One region of the Cytobacillus oceanisediminis genome, then DNA from elsewhere that is predicted to be linked to it. Evidence: a T-box and tRNA genes for the amino acid it is inferred to sense, from the RefSeq annotation. Region 1 holds a T-box; the other regions hold tRNA genes.
The links. A T-box is a leader RNA that pairs with one kind of tRNA and senses whether it is charged. The one in region 1 lies ahead of argS (arginine--tRNA ligase), so its partner is inferred to be a tRNA-Arg.
Positions count from the first base shown of each region.

Region 2: it has a tRNA-Arg gene. The T-box ahead of argS (arginine--tRNA ligase) is inferred to sense a tRNA for this amino acid. The anticodon was not compared.
Region 3: it has a tRNA-Arg gene. The T-box ahead of argS (arginine--tRNA ligase) is inferred to sense a tRNA for this amino acid. The anticodon was not compared.
Region 4: it has a tRNA-Arg gene. The T-box ahead of argS (arginine--tRNA ligase) is inferred to sense a tRNA for this amino acid. The anticodon was not compared.

Region 1 is NZ_CP065511.1:466,211-470,408, reverse strand. It holds gene IRB79_RS02450 (hypothetical protein) at 1-176, opposite strand, end outside; gene IRB79_RS02445 (FtsW/RodA/SpoVE family cell cycle protein) at 544-1,728, shown strand; T-box leader at 1,759-2,020, shown strand; gene argS (arginine--tRNA ligase) at 2,066-3,751, shown strand; gene IRB79_RS02435 (sulfite exporter TauE/SafE family protein) at 3,764-4,198, opposite strand, start outside.
Region 2 is NZ_CP065511.1:4,538,580-4,542,777, reverse strand. It holds gene rph (ribonuclease PH) at 1-358, shown strand, start outside; gene IRB79_RS22815 (XTP/dITP diphosphatase) at 360-971, shown strand; gene IRB79_RS22810 (metallophosphoesterase) at 968-1,486, shown strand; tRNA gene IRB79_RS22805 (tRNA-Arg) at 1,631-1,707, shown strand; T-box leader at 2,173-2,428, shown strand; gene ilvB (acetolactate synthase large subunit) at 2,510-4,198, shown strand, end outside.
Region 3 is NZ_CP065511.1:4,995,448-4,999,645, reverse strand. It holds gene IRB79_RS25245 (gluconeogenesis factor YvcK family protein) at 1-288, shown strand, start outside; gene whiA (DNA-binding protein WhiA) at 407-1,357, shown strand; gene IRB79_RS25235 (HPr family phosphocarrier protein) at 1,387-1,644, shown strand; gene clpP (ATP-dependent Clp endopeptidase proteolytic subunit ClpP) at 1,688-2,293, opposite strand; tRNA gene IRB79_RS25225 (tRNA-Arg) at 2,599-2,670, shown strand; gene rpoN (RNA polymerase factor sigma-54) at 3,029-4,198, shown strand, end outside.
Region 4 is NZ_CP065511.1:1,813,401-1,817,598, reverse strand. It holds gene IRB79_RS09355 (methyl-accepting chemotaxis protein) at 1-251, opposite strand, end outside; gene IRB79_RS09350 (acyltransferase family protein) at 755-1,795, shown strand; tRNA gene IRB79_RS09345 (tRNA-Arg) at 1,899-1,972, shown strand; gene IRB79_RS09340 (LutC/YkgG family protein) at 2,050-2,769, opposite strand; gene IRB79_RS09335 (LutB/LldF family L-lactate oxidation iron-sulfur protein) at 2,766-4,196, opposite strand.

The sequences.
Region 1 (4,198 bases):
TGAGTATTAAAGTCCCCATGTTCAAAACGATGCTTTAACAACAGCAGATTATTAATAGAATCTGAAAGAGTTTGGGCAAACTCTGCAAACTCAATTCCATAAGTCATCACATACTGATCCTGTTCATTAAGATGGATGTAGATGAGATCACGAATAGCATGATTCCTTCTTTTCAATGACGAAACCTCCGAACCGTTACCCAAATTGGTGTTTTCAAAGAAAAGCGCTGGGCTAGACAGTTAAGAATAGCGCAAGCGCCTCCACAAATTATTAAAAAGACAGCTTCTTTTTGAAACTGCCTGTCAAAACATCCAGTATTTTATTCTCCTATTGTAGCAAAAATGAATGAAAATATCTTTGCTGATGAGAAAAAATTTTAAATAGCAGAATGCCCGGTTTTTTTGAAAATACAGGAAACTATCATGCTGATTCATTCGTCTAACTACATGCAGAGAAAAAATGAAATCTGTTTCTCCATTGTAAGGGTTATTTTTCTTTGTTAGGATAAAAATGTAAAAAGGTAAAGAAACCAGGTGTATACAGATGAACCAGAATAATAGATTCTCAGACCGATTCGATTGGACGTTATGCTTTCTTCTGCTGCTATTTTTCCTCATCAGCTGCATCGCTATTTACAGCGGACAATCCTCCAATCAATATGAAGGGAATTTTGTCATTTCACAAATTAAAAATTATATTGTTGGAGCCGTGATTGTAGCGATAGTCATGTATTTTGACAGCGAGCAAATCCGGAGGCTCACTTGGCTGCTTTATGGTTTAGGCATCCTATTGCTTGTCGGGTTATTCATTGCACCGGAAAGCATTGCACCAGAGCGCAAAGGGGCTACATTGTGGTATATCATTCCTGGACTTGGTTCTGTGCAGCCTTCAGAGTTTGTTAAGGTATTCCTTATCATTGCCCTCAGCAAAATAATCGCTGACCACCATCTGAAATATCAGGCTAAGACCGCAGGCACGGACTTTTTCCTTCTAATCAAATTAGGGGCAGCCACATTGCCTCCATTAGGATTGATTATTATTGAAGACCTGGGTACCGCCCTTGTCCTCATCGCCATATTAACAGGAATCATCCTGGTTTCCGGAATCACCTGGAAAATCCTTGTTCCGATTTATGGTATCCTGGGCGCCTTCGCAGGAACCGTTCTTTATCTGGTGATCATAGCACCGGAGATTTTGGAGAAGTACCTTGGGATAGACCCCTATCAGTTCAGTAGAATTTATTCCTGGCTTGACCCGGTTAATCACAAGCAGGGAGCCGGAATGCAGCTGTATAACTCCATGCTCGCAATCGGCTCAGGATTAATATCCGGAAAAGGGTTTACTGACAGACAGGTGTATGTGCCTGATGCCCATACTGATTTTATTTTTAGCGTCATTGGCGAGGAGTACGGCTTTTTTGGTGCCAGTGTAGTAATCAGCCTTTTCTTTCTGCTCATCTATCACTTAACTAAAACCGGCTTGGAGACGTCCGACCCATTTAATACCTATATTTGCGTCGGGGTCATCAGTATGATCACCTTCCATGTATTTCAAAATATCGGAATGACTATTCAGGTACTGCCAATCACTGGCATTCCGCTGCCTTTTATCAGCTACGGCGGAAGCTCGCTTATGGGAAACATGATGGCGATGGGCCTGATTTTCAGCATTCGCTACCATCACAGAACCTATATGTTTTCAACTGATTCAAATTATGTTGCAAAATAATTCCGACAGCGTATAATAACATTAATATATTTAGTGTCTATGATGAAGAGAGTAGCAAAGGGCTCTTTCCTAAAAGCGAGACAGGGACGGTGCAAGCCTGTCGGAAAATCCTTTTTGCGAAGCGCACTTCGGAGATGCATAGCTGAAAGAAAAGTAGGCTATGCCGGGTAAGGAGTCCCGTTACCAAACCCCTTTAGGAAATGCGTTCAAGCACATTTTGAAGCGTCCTTTCAGAAGAGGTCCTTTGGACAATCAGAGTGGTACCGCGGGTAGATTTCAGCTCGTCTCTATTTTATATAGAGGCGGGCTTTTTTATTTTCCAGGAGGTGTTAATATGATCAATTTCAAAGCTATTTTCACTTATCAGCTGGCTTCAGTGCTGAATGGGCAGCTTTCTGACGAAGCAATTGCAGACTTAATCGAAACACCAAAGAATCCAGCACATGGCGATCTCGCTTTTCCCTGTTTTACACTTGCAAAAGCATTCAGGAAATCACCTGCCTCAATTGCTGAAGAGACAGCGTGCCTGATTCAGGGACCGCATATCGAAAAAGCAGAGGCTGCTGGTCCTTACATTAACATCTTCTTTTCCAAAGAGTCAGCCGGTGCAGTCATAATGGAAAAAATATTGAACGAAGGAAAAGAATATGGGCAGCTGAATGATGGCGCAGGCAAAACAGCCGTGCTTGATTTCTCTTCGCCAAACATCGCAAAGCCTTTCTCCATGGGCCATTTACGGTCTACGGTCATTGGAAATGCCCTCGGCAGCCTGGCCGAAAAATGCGGTTATACAGCTGTCAGAATCAACCACTTAGGCGACTGGGGCACACAATTCGGCAAGCTGATCACCGCTTATAAAATGTGGGGCAGCCCGGATAAAGTGAAGGAAAATCCGATAAAGGAACTCCTAAGCCTTTATATACGCTTCCATGAAGAAGCAGAAGATAACCCAGCCCTTGAAGATGAAGCACGTTCCTGGTTCAAAGAGCTTGAAAACGGAAATGAGCAAGCACAGGCACTCTGGAGCTGGTTTAGAGATGAATCATTGAAAGAATTCCAGCGGGTTTATGATATGCTTGGCATTCATTTCGACTCATACAATGGCGAAGCTTTTTATAATGATAAAATGGAACCCATCATAGAGGAGCTGATGGCAAAAGACCTGCTGGCTGAGTCTGATGGTGCAGAGGTCGTCCAGCTGCCTGATGAAGACCTTCCTCCATGCCTGATAAAAAAATCCGATGGAGCGACTCTGTATGCAACACGGGATCTGGCTGCAGCTTTTTACAGAAAAGAAACCTATCAGTTTGATCACTCCCTATACATTGTCGGTCAGGAACAGAGCATCCATTTCAGGCAGGTTAAAAGTGTTATCAAAAAGATGGGCTATGAGTGGGCGGATAATATGACACATGTCCCGTTTGGCCTCTATTTAAAAGGTGGGAAAAAGATGTCTACCCGAAAAGGCAGAGTCATCCTTCTTGAGGAGGTCCTGAATGAAGCAATCCTTCTCGCAAAGAACAATATCAAAGCTAAAAATCCCGGCTTGGAAAACAAAGGTGAAGTCGCTGAAGCAGTCGGGATCGGGGCTATTCTGTTCCATGATCTGAAAAATGACCGCATGAATAATATTGAATTTTCACTTGAAGATATGCTGACATTTGAAGGAGAAACAGGTCCCTATCTGCAATACACCAATGCCCGGGCCTATTCCCTGCTCCGCAAGGCTGACGAGCTCCCTTCTGCAGAAAACGGGCTTTCTGATTCTTACAGCTGGGAAATTATCAAGCTGCTCTATCAGTATCCTGAAAAAATCAAACAATCTTATATGCAGCTTTCCCCTTCTGTCCTGGCTAAATATTTGATTGATGTGGCTCAAGCCTTCAATAAATATTACGGACAGGTAAGAATATTGGAGAAAGATAACGGCATTAAATCAAGACTTGCCCTTGTAAAAGCAGTCACAATTGTTCTTTCCGACGGCATGCAAACACTCGGCATGAAGGTGCCCCGGCAAATGTAAAAGGAGAGGCCATTATGGTCTCTCCTTTTTTGCCTTTGTGCGGGTATTTGCTTTCTGCATTTTCACAAGGCTTCTTACTAAAAACCCGCCGACAAAGATGGCCATCACCAGTAAGCCGGTATAATTCAAGTGTATTAACTTCAAAATCACACTTGCCACAGTAGCCATATATAAGGCTCCGAGCATATAGGTGATCTCTTCGTTTTCAAAATAGGAGGTAAGCTTCGCTCCAAATTGAGACCCTATCAGGCCTCCTCCTACGAGTGAAAGGCCAATCCAATAATCAATGCTGACAGTGGAAGCGTAGGATAGGTAGCCTGCGGATACGATTAACATGACAGCAAACAAGCTTGTACCTACTGCTTTCTTCGGCATCATCCCTAAATAGGCAACCGATAGAGGCACCATAATAAAGCCGCCGCCCACACCTAATGTCGTAGAGACAAA
Region 2 (4,198 bases), 1.3 Mb from region 1:
ACAGGCGATGGATAAACTATACAGCAGCAAGAAGCTTACTCACTATCCAATCAATGATTTTCTTGCTGCCACAAGCGTGGGAATTCTTAAAAATAAGCAGGCTGCAGTGGATTTGAATTATATTGAAGACTCCTCTGCTGAAGTAGATATGAATGTCGTTATGACTGGCAGCGGTGAGTTTGTGGAACTTCAGGGAACTGGAGAAGAAGCGACTTTTTCTTATACCCAGCTGCAGGAAATGCTGGGTGCTGCACAGGAAGGGATTTCAGAGCTGTTTGAGTTTCAAAAGGCTGCCCTTGGGGAGAAAATCACAGAAAGCATTCAAGGCAAAAGAGAAAAGCTGGAGGGGAGGTCATAGCATGCAGGAAGTTATTATCGCTACTAAAAATGCGGGCAAAGCGAGAGAATTTGAACGGATGTTCAAGCCTCTTGGGTATGAGGTTAAAACGATGCTGGATTATCCGGATTTTCAGGATGTAGAGGAAACAGGAAGCACGTTTGAAGAGAATGCCATTCTTAAAGCGGAAGCCGTTTCTAAAGCTTTTGGAAGAATGGTAATTGCCGATGATTCGGGGCTAATCATTGATGCGCTTGGAGGAAAGCCAGGCATCTATTCCGCCCGCTATGCAGGCGAAGAAAAAAACGACCAGAAAAACATGGACAAGGTTCTCGATGAGCTCGAAAGCATTCCGGATCATAAGCGGCAGGCTCGGTTCTATTGCGCTCTTGCAATCGCTGCTCCCGGAAAAATTACTGAAACAGCTGCAGGAACTTGTGAAGGCCATATCTTAAGAGAAAAAAGAGGGACTTATGGATTTGGCTATGATCCTATCTTTTTTGCAGAAGCTAAGGGCAAAGCAATGGCTGAATTAATGCCGGAGGAAAAAAGCCAGATCAGCCATAGGGCGAATGCTCTCAAAAAGCTGGAGGAGCTGCTTCCTTCTTTCATGGCCGGAGCTGAGAACTCATGAAAGTTCTGATTGTCAGTGATAGCCATGGGTTAACCTCTGAACTCAGCCAAATTCGCGAAATGCATCCTGATATGGATTTGATGATTCACTGCGGAGATTCTGAGCTTCAGGCAGATCATGAATCATTAAGAGGATACGCTGCTGTAAGAGGAAATTGTGACTTTGAGGCAGCTTTCCCGGAGGATAGAATAGAAGAAGCTGGGGGAATCCGCTTTTTCGTCACACACGGCCACAGATATTCCGTTAAGTCTACCTTAATGAATCTGGCATACAGGGCACGTGAAATGGAAGTAGATATCGTATGTTTTGGCCATTCACATGGTCTGGGAGCTGAATTGTCTGATGGGATATTATTTATTAACCCTGGAAGCATACGGCTACCCAGAGGAAGAAACGAAAAGACATATGTCATACTGGAAGCCAGGGGAAAAGATGTTACACTGGATGTGTATGACTTATCTAATGGGAAGATTCCTGATTTGACACAAAATTTTTCACTGGTAAAAAGCGATTAATTTGAATATAATAACAGAGGGAAGCCAGTCTTCCCTCAATAATAAAAAAATATCTTACAAAGTGTTGACTTCTTAACATTTGTCTAATATAATAAATCTTGTCGTTGAGTTAATTAATCTCAATCAAGTGAAATTATTCAATACGTCCCAGTAGCTCAGCCGGATAGAGCAACGGCCTTCTAAGCCGTCGGTCGGGAGTTCGAATCTCTCCTGGGACGCCATTTACACATCTGGCAACACTACATATCTTACCGAATTCTTACTCACCATTTTGGTGAGTTTTTTTGTTTTAGTTTAGTTTTTAATGGCAGCGTCTTCCAGTGCAACCCTCGATACTTAAATCGTCTTTGCAAACCTCTTAATATTTGAACCCCATTTCAGCTGTCATCTCCCATAATTAAAAAATTCTCTAAAATTTTTTTGTTCCAGGGAATGTGAATATATCAACAATGTAAGCGGATACAGAAAAACAGATTAATCGAAATTATCAAATAATTCACGAAAAGGGTGTTGACGGCTGATAAAAATGGGCGTAAGATAGTCCTCAATATAAGAAATTCACACCTTTAAGTTAAATAGAATTATAACCTTCATCTAAGTGAAATCTCTCTCTCAATATGAATTTTTTTAACTTAATAATTCAGTGGTTTAAAGCGTTAATGTTTTAAGGGGTTTAACTCCGAATAGGAAAAGCGTAGAAGAGGATAAGTAGTTTTATGACAGGCATTCACAGAGAGCCGGATCTGCTGAAAACCGGTAATGCCCTCTTAAAATGAACTCACCTCTGAGCGCAGTCCTGAAAGATGATCGATTAGGGGCTGCCGGGTGTTCTTCACCCGTTATCAAAACGGACAGCATTTGGCTGTTCATGAGTGCACGCACTATAAGCGTGAATCAGGGTGGTACCGTGGAACAGGTTATCAAAGCCTTTTCATCCCTTATACCTACAATCGATAGGTGTCTTTAGGGGTGGAAGGGCTTTTTATATTGGAGTTATAAAAAACAAGAGGAGGTTATCAACAAATGCTGCAGGAAGCTGCCTTAACAGAAACAAAAACGGAGACACATCCTGTCACCGGTGCTGATCTGTTATTAAGAGCCTTGGAGAAAGAAAATGTTGAAGTGATTTTTGGTTATCCTGGAGGAGCTGTTCTTCCACTCTACGACAAACTGTATCATTCAGAGATTCTTCATGTGCTGCCGCGTCATGAACAGGGAGGAATTCATGCTGCTGAAGGGTATGCCCGGATATCTGGAAAGCCGGGTGTTGTAATTGCCACTTCAGGACCAGGGGCCACTAATATTGTTACCGGGCTTGCAGACGCAATGATGGATTCACTTCCGCTGATTGTTTTTACAGGCCAGGTGGCAACGGGAGTCATTGGATCAGACGCCTTTCAGGAGGCAGATATCCTGGGGATAACCACTCCAATTACAAAATACAATTATCAGGTCCGCAGCATTGAAGATATCCCGAGAATTGTTAAAGAAGCTTTTTATATAGCTTCAACTGGCAGGCCAGGACCGGTACTGATCGATATCCCTAAAGACATCGCTGCGGGAGTCTCAGATCAGCCTGAGGAAGAAAAGGAAGTGAATCTGCCGGGATATCAGCCGACATTAAAACCAAATTACCTGCAAATAAGGAAATTAACTGAAGCAGTCAGCAGATCGAAAAAGCCTGTCATCTTGGCTGGTGCTGGCGTGCTTCATGGAAGAGCATCCAAAGAATTAAAAGAGTACGCAGAGCAGCAGCGAATTCCTGTTATTCACACACTCCTGGGCCTCGGCGGATTCCCGGCAGATCATCCATTATTCATCGGAATGGCGGGGATGCATGGCTGTTATGCAGCCAATATGGGACTTACAGAATGTGACTTGCTGATAAATATTGGAGCCCGCTTTGATGACAGATTAACAGGAAACTTACAGCATTTTGCGCCACATGCAACAGTCGCCCATATTGATATTGATCCTGCTGAAATAGGCAAGAACGTTCCAACGTCCATTCCGATTGTGGCAGATGCAAAAGAAGCTCTTGAGCAGCTGATTCTGCAGGATGGAAAACCACCGGCCCATAAAGAATGGATGGAAACCATCCTGAGGTGGCAGAAGGAATATCCATATTTCTATGATAAAGAGTCTGGACGATTGAAGCCCCAGAAAGTCATGGAAATGCTCCATTCAAAAACGGAAGGGAATGCCATCGTCGTTACAGACGTAGGACAGCATCAAATGTGGGCAGCCCAATACTACCGCTTTAATAAGGCAGACAGATGGGTGACTTCAGGAGGGCTTGGAACAATGGGATTTGGTTTCCCTGCCAGCATCGGAGCTCAGTTGGCCGACCCGGAAGCTTGTGTACTCGCTATTTGCGGAGATGGAGGGTTTCAAATGTCAACGCAGGAGCTTGCCATTATACAGGAAATGAACCTGCCGGTGAAAATTATCATTTTTAATAATATGGCCCTTGGCATGGTTAGGCAATGGCAGGAGATCTTTTATGAATCCCGTTTCTCTCACAGCAAAATCCCGGTACAGCCATCTTTCGTAAAATTGGCAGAAGCTTACGGAATAAAAGGATATGTCATTCAATCTGAAGAAGAAGCTGAAGAGTTATTGGATGAAGTGCTTCATAACCGCGAACCAGTACTTATCGATTTCCGGGTGGATCCGGATGAAAATGTGTATCCGATGATTGCACCTGGAAAA
Region 3 (4,198 bases), 810 kb from region 1:
GCAAGCGATCATGTAAAAGCACTATATGATCATATGGGCTGTGCTTTTATCAATACCATTCTGGTAAACAATGAAGAAATTCCTCCTCATATTCAGGAGCGGTACAGCGAGGAAATGGCAAAGCCTGTTGTGTATGATACAGGTGCTCTTACCGAACTGGGCCTTGAAATTATGCATGGTGAAATTGTCAGCCACGAAGGCGGGATCATTCGCCATGATACAAAAGAAGTTGCCCAGATGCTTTATAATTTGCTTTTACATGAAACCAATAGGCGTTTTAACGCGTAATATATAGGTGTGAAAGGGCTTTTGCCGGTAAAAAATAAACTGTGCATACGTTTGCTCAGTTAAGAATATCTTTTTATATGCCACTGGCTTAGCGCTTTTGCGGATAGGAGGTGAAGGGATGTCTTTCGCTTCGGAAACGAAAAAAGAATTGACGAACCTGGAAATAAAAGACTGCTGCGGAAAAGCGGAATTGTCCGCCTTGATCAGGATGAATGGTTCCCTTTCTTTTTCCAGCCGGAAATTGATTGTGGATATTCAGACGGAGAATGCAGCAATCGCAAGAAGGATTTACACACTGATTAAAAGGAATTACAACGTTCAGGTTGAGCTCCTGGTCCGGAAAAAAATGCGGCTGAAAAAGAACAATGTTTATATTGTCAGGCTAACGGAACAGGCCAGCATAATTCTTGATGATCTGAAAATTTTAAGCGAGGGATTCGTATTTACACACGATATCTCCAATGAGCTCATAAAAAAGAAATGCTGTAAGCGTTCTTATCTGCGCGGTGCATTCCTTGCCGGGGGATCGGTTAATAATCCGGAGACCTCCTCCTATCATCTAGAGATCTCTTCACTTTACAAGGAGCATAATGACTCCCTTTGTGAACTGATGAATACGTTCGGGCTGAATAGCAAAACGCTTGAACGGAAAAAGGGCTATATCACTTATTTAAAGGAAGCCGAAAAAATAACGGAGTTCCTAAATATTATTGGAGCACACGCTGCTCTGCTCCGATTTGAAGACATCCGGATTGTCCGCGATATGCGAAACTCGGTCAATCGACTCGTAAATTGTGAAACAGCGAACTTAAACAAAACAATCGGAGCTGCCTTGCGTCAGGTGGAAAATATCCGGTTCATCGATCAAACTGTCGGACTTCAGGTTCTGCCTGACAAACTGAGGGAAATTGCCGAATTGCGTGTAGCTTACCAGGATGTCACCTTAAAAGAGCTTGGGGAAATGGTCTCAGGCGGAAATATCAGTAAATCGGGTATTAATCACAGATTAAGAAAAATAGATGAAATCGCTGAGAAACTCCGGGCGGGCGACACTATAGATGCTCACTGACAGAGGTATCAGCAGGGAGGAGATATACAATGGCGGAAAAACAGGTTGAAGTTAAGCTGAAAACAGGATTACAGGCACGTCCGGCGGCATTGTTCGTACAGGAGGCCAATCGGTTCTCATCCGATATTTTTCTGGAGAAGGACGGAAAGAAGGTAAATGCGAAAAGCATAATGGGGCTAATGAGTCTGGCTGTAAGCTCAGGATCAGTTATTACCCTCAAGGCTGAGGGGAACGACGAAAACGAAGCTCTTGAAGCACTGTCAAACTATATTCAGAAGGAAAACTAAAACAACTCGCATCGGGAAGATGCGAGTTGTTTTTTTATGCTTATTATTTATCTTTCTTCTCATCTAAAGAGTTTCTAGTAATGATTTGGTCAACCAAACCGTATTCAAGAGCTCTTTCAGCTGTCATAAAGTTATCGCGGTCAGTGTCCCTCGCAATGACTTCAAGCGGCTGTCCAGTGCGCTCTGAAAGAATTGTGTTTAATTTTTCGCGAAGGAAAAGAATGCGCTTTGCAGCGATTTCGATTTCAGTCGCCTGTCCCTGAGCTCCGCCCAGCGGCTGATGAATCATGACTTCACTGTTTGGAAGGGCAAAACGCTTGCCTTTCTCTCCAGCAGCAAGAAGGAATGCACCCATGGATGCTGCCATACCGATACAAATGGTTTGTACCTTCGGCTTAATGAATTGCATCGTATCATAAATAGCCATACCAGCCGTAATGCTTCCGCCCGGGCTATTAATGTAAATGGAAATGTCTTTTTCAGGATTTTCTGCTTCAAGGAATAAAAGCTGGGCAACAATTGAGTTTGCCACATTGTCATCGATTGCGCTTCCCAGCATAATGATGCGGTCTTTTAAAAGGCGGGAGTAAATATCATAAGCGCGCTCACCGCGGTTTGTTTGTTCAATGACTGTAGGGATTAAGTTCATTTTCCAATTCCTCCTTCAAGATAAGGTCAACATACAAGATGAACAAGCATGTTCTTCCAAGTAAAGAAAATTTTTTAACTCCTATGTATTATCATGATACACTGATGGTCAATTAAGGTCAAACGAATCGCATGGAAATTGTGTTTGATTCGTTCGACACATTTTTCTGTGCTGTGCTATCTCATTCCATGATACCCATTGTTCCAATTTTTAAACTAAAAGGAGGCTTGCAAAGTGAATAAACATATCATATAATTAGTTATCGTAGCGGCTGAGCGCATGGTCAGCCATCTATTAAAATATTTGCCCTCGTGGTGCAACGGATAGCACGTAAGATTCCGGTTCTTGAGATGTGGGTTCGATTCCTGCCGAGGGCGCTGCCAAAACTCCTTGTCTGATATGGACAGGGAGTTTTTACTTTTTACGCTATCCGCAAATAAATTCGGCCTATGCGCACATAAAAAATTTTATCCGCAAGTAAATTGGCCTTATCCACAAATAAATTTCCTCTATCCGCACATAATCAAAAAAACTTCCTGAATTTAAGCCTGAATTACTAAAAAATCCTTAAAATCCGCAGTTTTCACCATAAAAAATGAATATTCTCCCCTCTGCCATGCATATTGTGAAGTATTCAGAAAGATGGAGAAGTGCCGGTGCGATTGACATTTGCCAAGATATTTCCATACAACATTTACCGGGAATATTGTAAAATGGGGACAGGGGGAATGTATGATGAATTTGAAAGCTGGGTTATGGCAGCAGCAGACAATGAAATTAACAATGACACAGGAGCTGACGCAGGCGATTGCCCTTCTGCAATACAGCACACAGGAGCTCTCTGCATTCCTGGAAAACAAAGCGCTTGAAAATCCCCTTTTAAAAGTAGAGTCCGGTCATGTCAAGACGATGGATCCCCGTTATGACCGTGTCAAACTGACGAGAACAAAAGTCGAAAAAGATAAAATAAATTGGATTGAGCAGATTGGCTGCGGAAAGACGATGATGCTGGATGAATACTTGAAATCGCAGCTTCATTTGAAATTAAACAAGGACGAACAAAAAGTGATTGAGCATCTTATTGAGAGCCTTGATGAAAACGGTTACTTTCGAGGGGATCTGCAGACAGCTGCCAAGACTCTCCAGATGCCCCTTGAAAATGTGGAACAAATGCTTGAAGAGCTGCAGGAACTTGAGCCTGCTGGCATTGGCGCGAGAAATCTTCAGGAGTGCCTGTCCCTGCAGATTAAGAGATTGCCAGAGAGAAATGAACTGGCTGAAATCATTATAGATGACTACTTTACCTTTTTTGCGGAAAAGAAATGGAAGGAGATTGCCAAGCAGCTCAGTGTGGAGCTAAAAGAGATTCAGGAGGTATTCGACCTCGTGCAGACCTTGAATCCAAGACCGGCTTCATCCTTTCAAAGCGAGAAATCCGCATATATAACACCGGACGTGATTATTAAGTGGGATGGAAGCTCTTTTTCCGTCAGTGTTTTTGATGAAGTGCTTCCTAAAATCAGTTTTAATGAAGGCTATTATAAAAAGTTTTCGGCCACTGGAGACCGAAATGTCAGCCGCTTTTTACAGGAAAAGCACCAGGATTACCAATGGATCATGAGGAGCATCGAGCAGAGAAAAGAGACTCTTGCGAATGTGACACTTAAAATCGTTGAAAAACAGCAGGACTTTTTTATAAAAGGGCCTTCTCATCTGAAGCCGATGACCATGAAGGAAATATCAGATGAACTCGAAATACATGAATCAACTGTCAGCCGTGCTGTCCGGGAAAAATATGCGCAAACGCCATATGGGACGTATGAGCTGAGATCATTCTTCTCAAGCACGATCAAAACAACATCTGATGAAAATACATCTTCACAGCAGGTAAAGACGATTATTGGT
Region 4 (4,198 bases), 1.3 Mb from region 1:
CCAGAATCCTTAACAATCTCCAGTTTTGAATTGGCAATTGTCAGCAAGAAGAAAGTTAGAACGGTGGAAACCGTGAATAGTCCAATGGTCACAAAAAGCGCAACCCCGTATTTCTGGCCAAGCTTCAGGTTCTTCCACCATTTCGTACTGGCCATTTTATTTAAATACTTGGCTATGCTAAGCTTTTTTGACTTCGACGATTCTTTTCTTTCCTTCTTGCCCGGTATAAATTTTCTTACTCCTTTCAACATTACTTCCCCCTTTGTGATTTAACCAGATGCGAACAATTGAACTAGTATATATCTAATTCTTTTTTACTATTCTTTCAATTCATTATAATAGAACAAAAAGACATTTGAAGATTATTTTTCCAATTTTTCATTTTAATACAGCCATTCCTGTACTTTTTCCTTTAAAATCTTCTCTTAATAAACCTGATTGCTTCACGTAATCATCAGCTATGACATACTAATCGAACTACTCCCTTTTATCTGCGACAAAATGAATTTCTACAAATAAAATTTGAAACAGATTTACATTACACCATTCAAGCCATATAATATATGAGCTAATAAGCAAATATTTTTTGTATAACAGGAAGTTCTAAGTAGTATGACAGCAATTTCAGAGTTCGAACTTTTTACTTTTTCTGTAAATTAAACCTTCTATTTACACGAGAAAAGAAGTTTGCTTCATGTTAAAGTGGGTAAAGAAAGAAAGAGTATTTATGGGGGTCTTTAATAGAGGAGGACTTATGAAACAACGTGACTTTTACTTCGACAACACGAAGTTTATCTTAATCTTCTTTGTCGTATTCGGACATTTACTCCGCTCTTTTATTGAAGATAATGAAACAATCTATACTTTATATAAGGTAATCTACACGTTCCATATGCCAGCATTTATACTGGTATCCGGTTTTTTTGCAAAAGGCTTTTATAAAAAAGGCTATATAAAGAAAATTGCAAAAAAGCTCATACTGCCATATATTATTTTTCAGGTTATTTATTCGATTTTCTATTATTTTTTATATAATAAAGGCACCTTTGAATTGGATCCTTTTAATCCTCATTGGTCTTTATGGTTCCTGATCAGCATGTTCTGCTGGAATATCATGCTTCTATTCTTTGCAAAGTATAAAGCTGTTTATTCCCTGGCAGCTGCTTTTATCATTGGGCTTGCTGTCGGATATGCCGATTGGATTTCAAATTATTTAAGTTTATCCAGAACATTTGTGTTCTTTCCTTTATTCCTAATGGGGTATTATTTAAAAAAAGAGCATTTTTATGCGCTATTCCAGCCAAAGTTCAGAATTAGTGCATTAGCTATTTTTGCTGTAGTCTTTATAGGCTTTTATCTCTATCCTGAAGTGGATTATAAGTGGCTGCTTGGTTCAAAGCCATATACTGAAATGGGGACAGCTTCGATTGGGGCAGTCTTTACGAGATTGGGCTTTTATGTCCTAAGTTTAATTATGGTATTTAGCTTCTTTGCTTTTGTGCCCCGCAAACAATATTTCTTTACTGATTTAGGAAAAAATACACTTTATGTCTATCTGCTTCACGGATTCTTTGTACGGGTATTCAGGGAAAGTGATGTACAGGGCTTTTTCAGCAAACCGGAAAACTTCCTGCTGCTTGCCGGAATATCGCTGCTGCTGACTTTGCTTCTCTCAAGCAAACTGATTACTTCATTTGCACAGCCTATTATAGAACTGAAAACATCACAGCTAAAGAAGCTAAAAGATAGATCAAGGGCATATGCCAGATTTTATCGTAAAAAACTTACAAGTTAGTACAGAAACCGGTCATATATTACTGGCCGGTTTTTACTTTAGGCAGAACTATTGACCATTTTTGATTATGGGATTATAATAAGTAACTGTGTTATATTATTTTGTCCCAGTAGCTCAGCTGGATAGAGCGACAGCCTCCTAAGCTGTAGGTCGTGAGTTCGAATCTCGCCTGGGACGCTTTCAGAAAAAACGCCAACAAAAGTTTGGCGTTTTTTCTCGTCCTTATAAAAACCGGATGCCAGGTGCCTCACGCATTATAAATCTTCAATAACAATATACGCAGCCTTAACAGGCCCATGTACACCAACAACGAGGTTCATCTCAATATCAGCAGAGTTGCTTGGTCCAGTAATGAAATTAATGCAGGATGGTGCCTGCTGCCCTGAGTTTACCCTTTCCCTAATGATCCTTGCTGCCTGTGTCATGCGCGGGACCAGGGTGCTTTTCGGAATAAGGATGATAGAAGCAGCAGGGAGAAAGCTGACTGACCGCCCGTGATCCTTGCTGCTGAACAAGACTGCTGTGCCTGATTCAGCCAGAGTTATTTCACTGACCGTGATGCCGATGTTTGCATGTTCTGCGTATTCAATATTTCTTCCTTTTTCAGAATAATCCCATTCATATACTTCCACTTTCGCTTTTGGCCAAATTTCCTTAAATAGAGGTGTAAGCCCAAACTGTCTATAGCGATCATCCTTCCAGGTCACAACTGGCCCCCCGCCATATTGGGCTACAATTTCTTTTAGCGTTTCAGTCAAATTGGCAGCACTGGTTACAACAAGGTCAGTGTGGATTTTCGTACACTGAGTCTTTAAAGCTTCAAGAAGCTCATCAGCATCTGCTTCTTTCAAGACTGCATCCTGCGGGTTAAAGCTCCATTCCGGTCTTTCCACTCCAGTAACTCTTCTTTTCCTGCCCAATCTGCCTGCAATTTTATTTAAAAAAGCATCTCGATTCTGAATTGTTCCATTCACTGCTTTCCGCCTCCTTTTTGCCGGTTTTTGAACCAATCGCGAAATCTTTCTTTATTAGGAGCTGGAAAATCCCTGATTTCTGTCCAGGCCTTTAATGGGCCTGGTCCCTTTGTAATTTTGTCGCCTGCGGTAAATGGATTCATGGCTGCCGGTGCCAGCTTTGACCCCAGCTTATAAAGGGACGGTGAAGCTGCCCCCAGCCCAAAAGCCTTCATGGTCATCTTTTCCGATACGGGAGCCCTTCCTTCTTTTTCGACAATTACCTGCCGGTGTTTATGAAGAAGTTCATGAAGAGGGATTTTGACTGGACAGGCTTCCGTACATGCTCCGCAAAGTGTTGAAGCATAAGGCAATTCCTTATAATCATCATAGCCGCCTAAAAGGGGTGACAGGACCGCTCCAATCGGGCCTGAATAAATGGATCCGTAGGAATGACCGCCAACATGCCTATATACGGGACAAACATTTACACATGCAGCACAGCGGATACATTGGAGTATGGAGTGAAACTCCCCTCCTAAAATCGAAGAGCGGCCATTGTCCACTATAACCAGGTGGAATTCTTCAGGACCATCGACATCGAGTTCTTCTTTTGGACCAGTCAGAACAGTAATATAACTCGTAAGCTTTTGTCCAACAGCGCTCCTTGTCAGCATGCTGACAAGCACTTCCATTTCCTCGTAAGTCGGGACCAGCCTTTCCATGCCCATTACCGTAATTTGCGTTTTAGGCAAGGCAGTGACTAGATCTGCATTGCCTTCATTAGTCACTAAGGTGATTGAACCGGTTTCAGCAACAGCGAAGTTGCAGCCCGTAATGCCAACATCTGCGGTTAAGTATTCGTGGCGCAGCATTTCTCTCGCATGCCATGCAAGTTCTTCCGGCTTTTCTGTGTTCTGATAGTTCAGTTTTTCTGCAAACACATCCCGAATCTGCTCTTTATTCTTATGAAGTGCAGGCGCCACTATATGTGAAGGGGGATCATGGTCGTCCACCTGAAGGATGTATTCCCCCAAATCAGTTTCAATGACCTGGCATCCAGCCTCTTCCAGTGAGGCATTTAAATGAATCTCTTCGGTTACCATCGATTTTGATTTAACTACTTTTCTTGCATTCTTCTTTTCAATTACTTCCCGTATATAGGCAGAGGCTTCTTCTGCAGTTTCAGCAAAATAAACGTGCCCGCCCCTTTTAGCTACATTTTCGCTGAGCTGGTATAAGTAAAAATCAAGATTTTCAAGTACATGCTGGCGAATTTCTTCTGAAAGCGACCGCCATTCTTCCCAATTTCCAAGTTCTGCTGCAGCATCAAGCCTTCTTGTCTGAAGCCTTTCCTGAGCACCTGAAACTGCGCCTCTCATAAAGGAATTGCTTATTCCGGAATCTACACGATCCTTAAAGTCGTTTGTTCCTATTTTCATAGCCATTT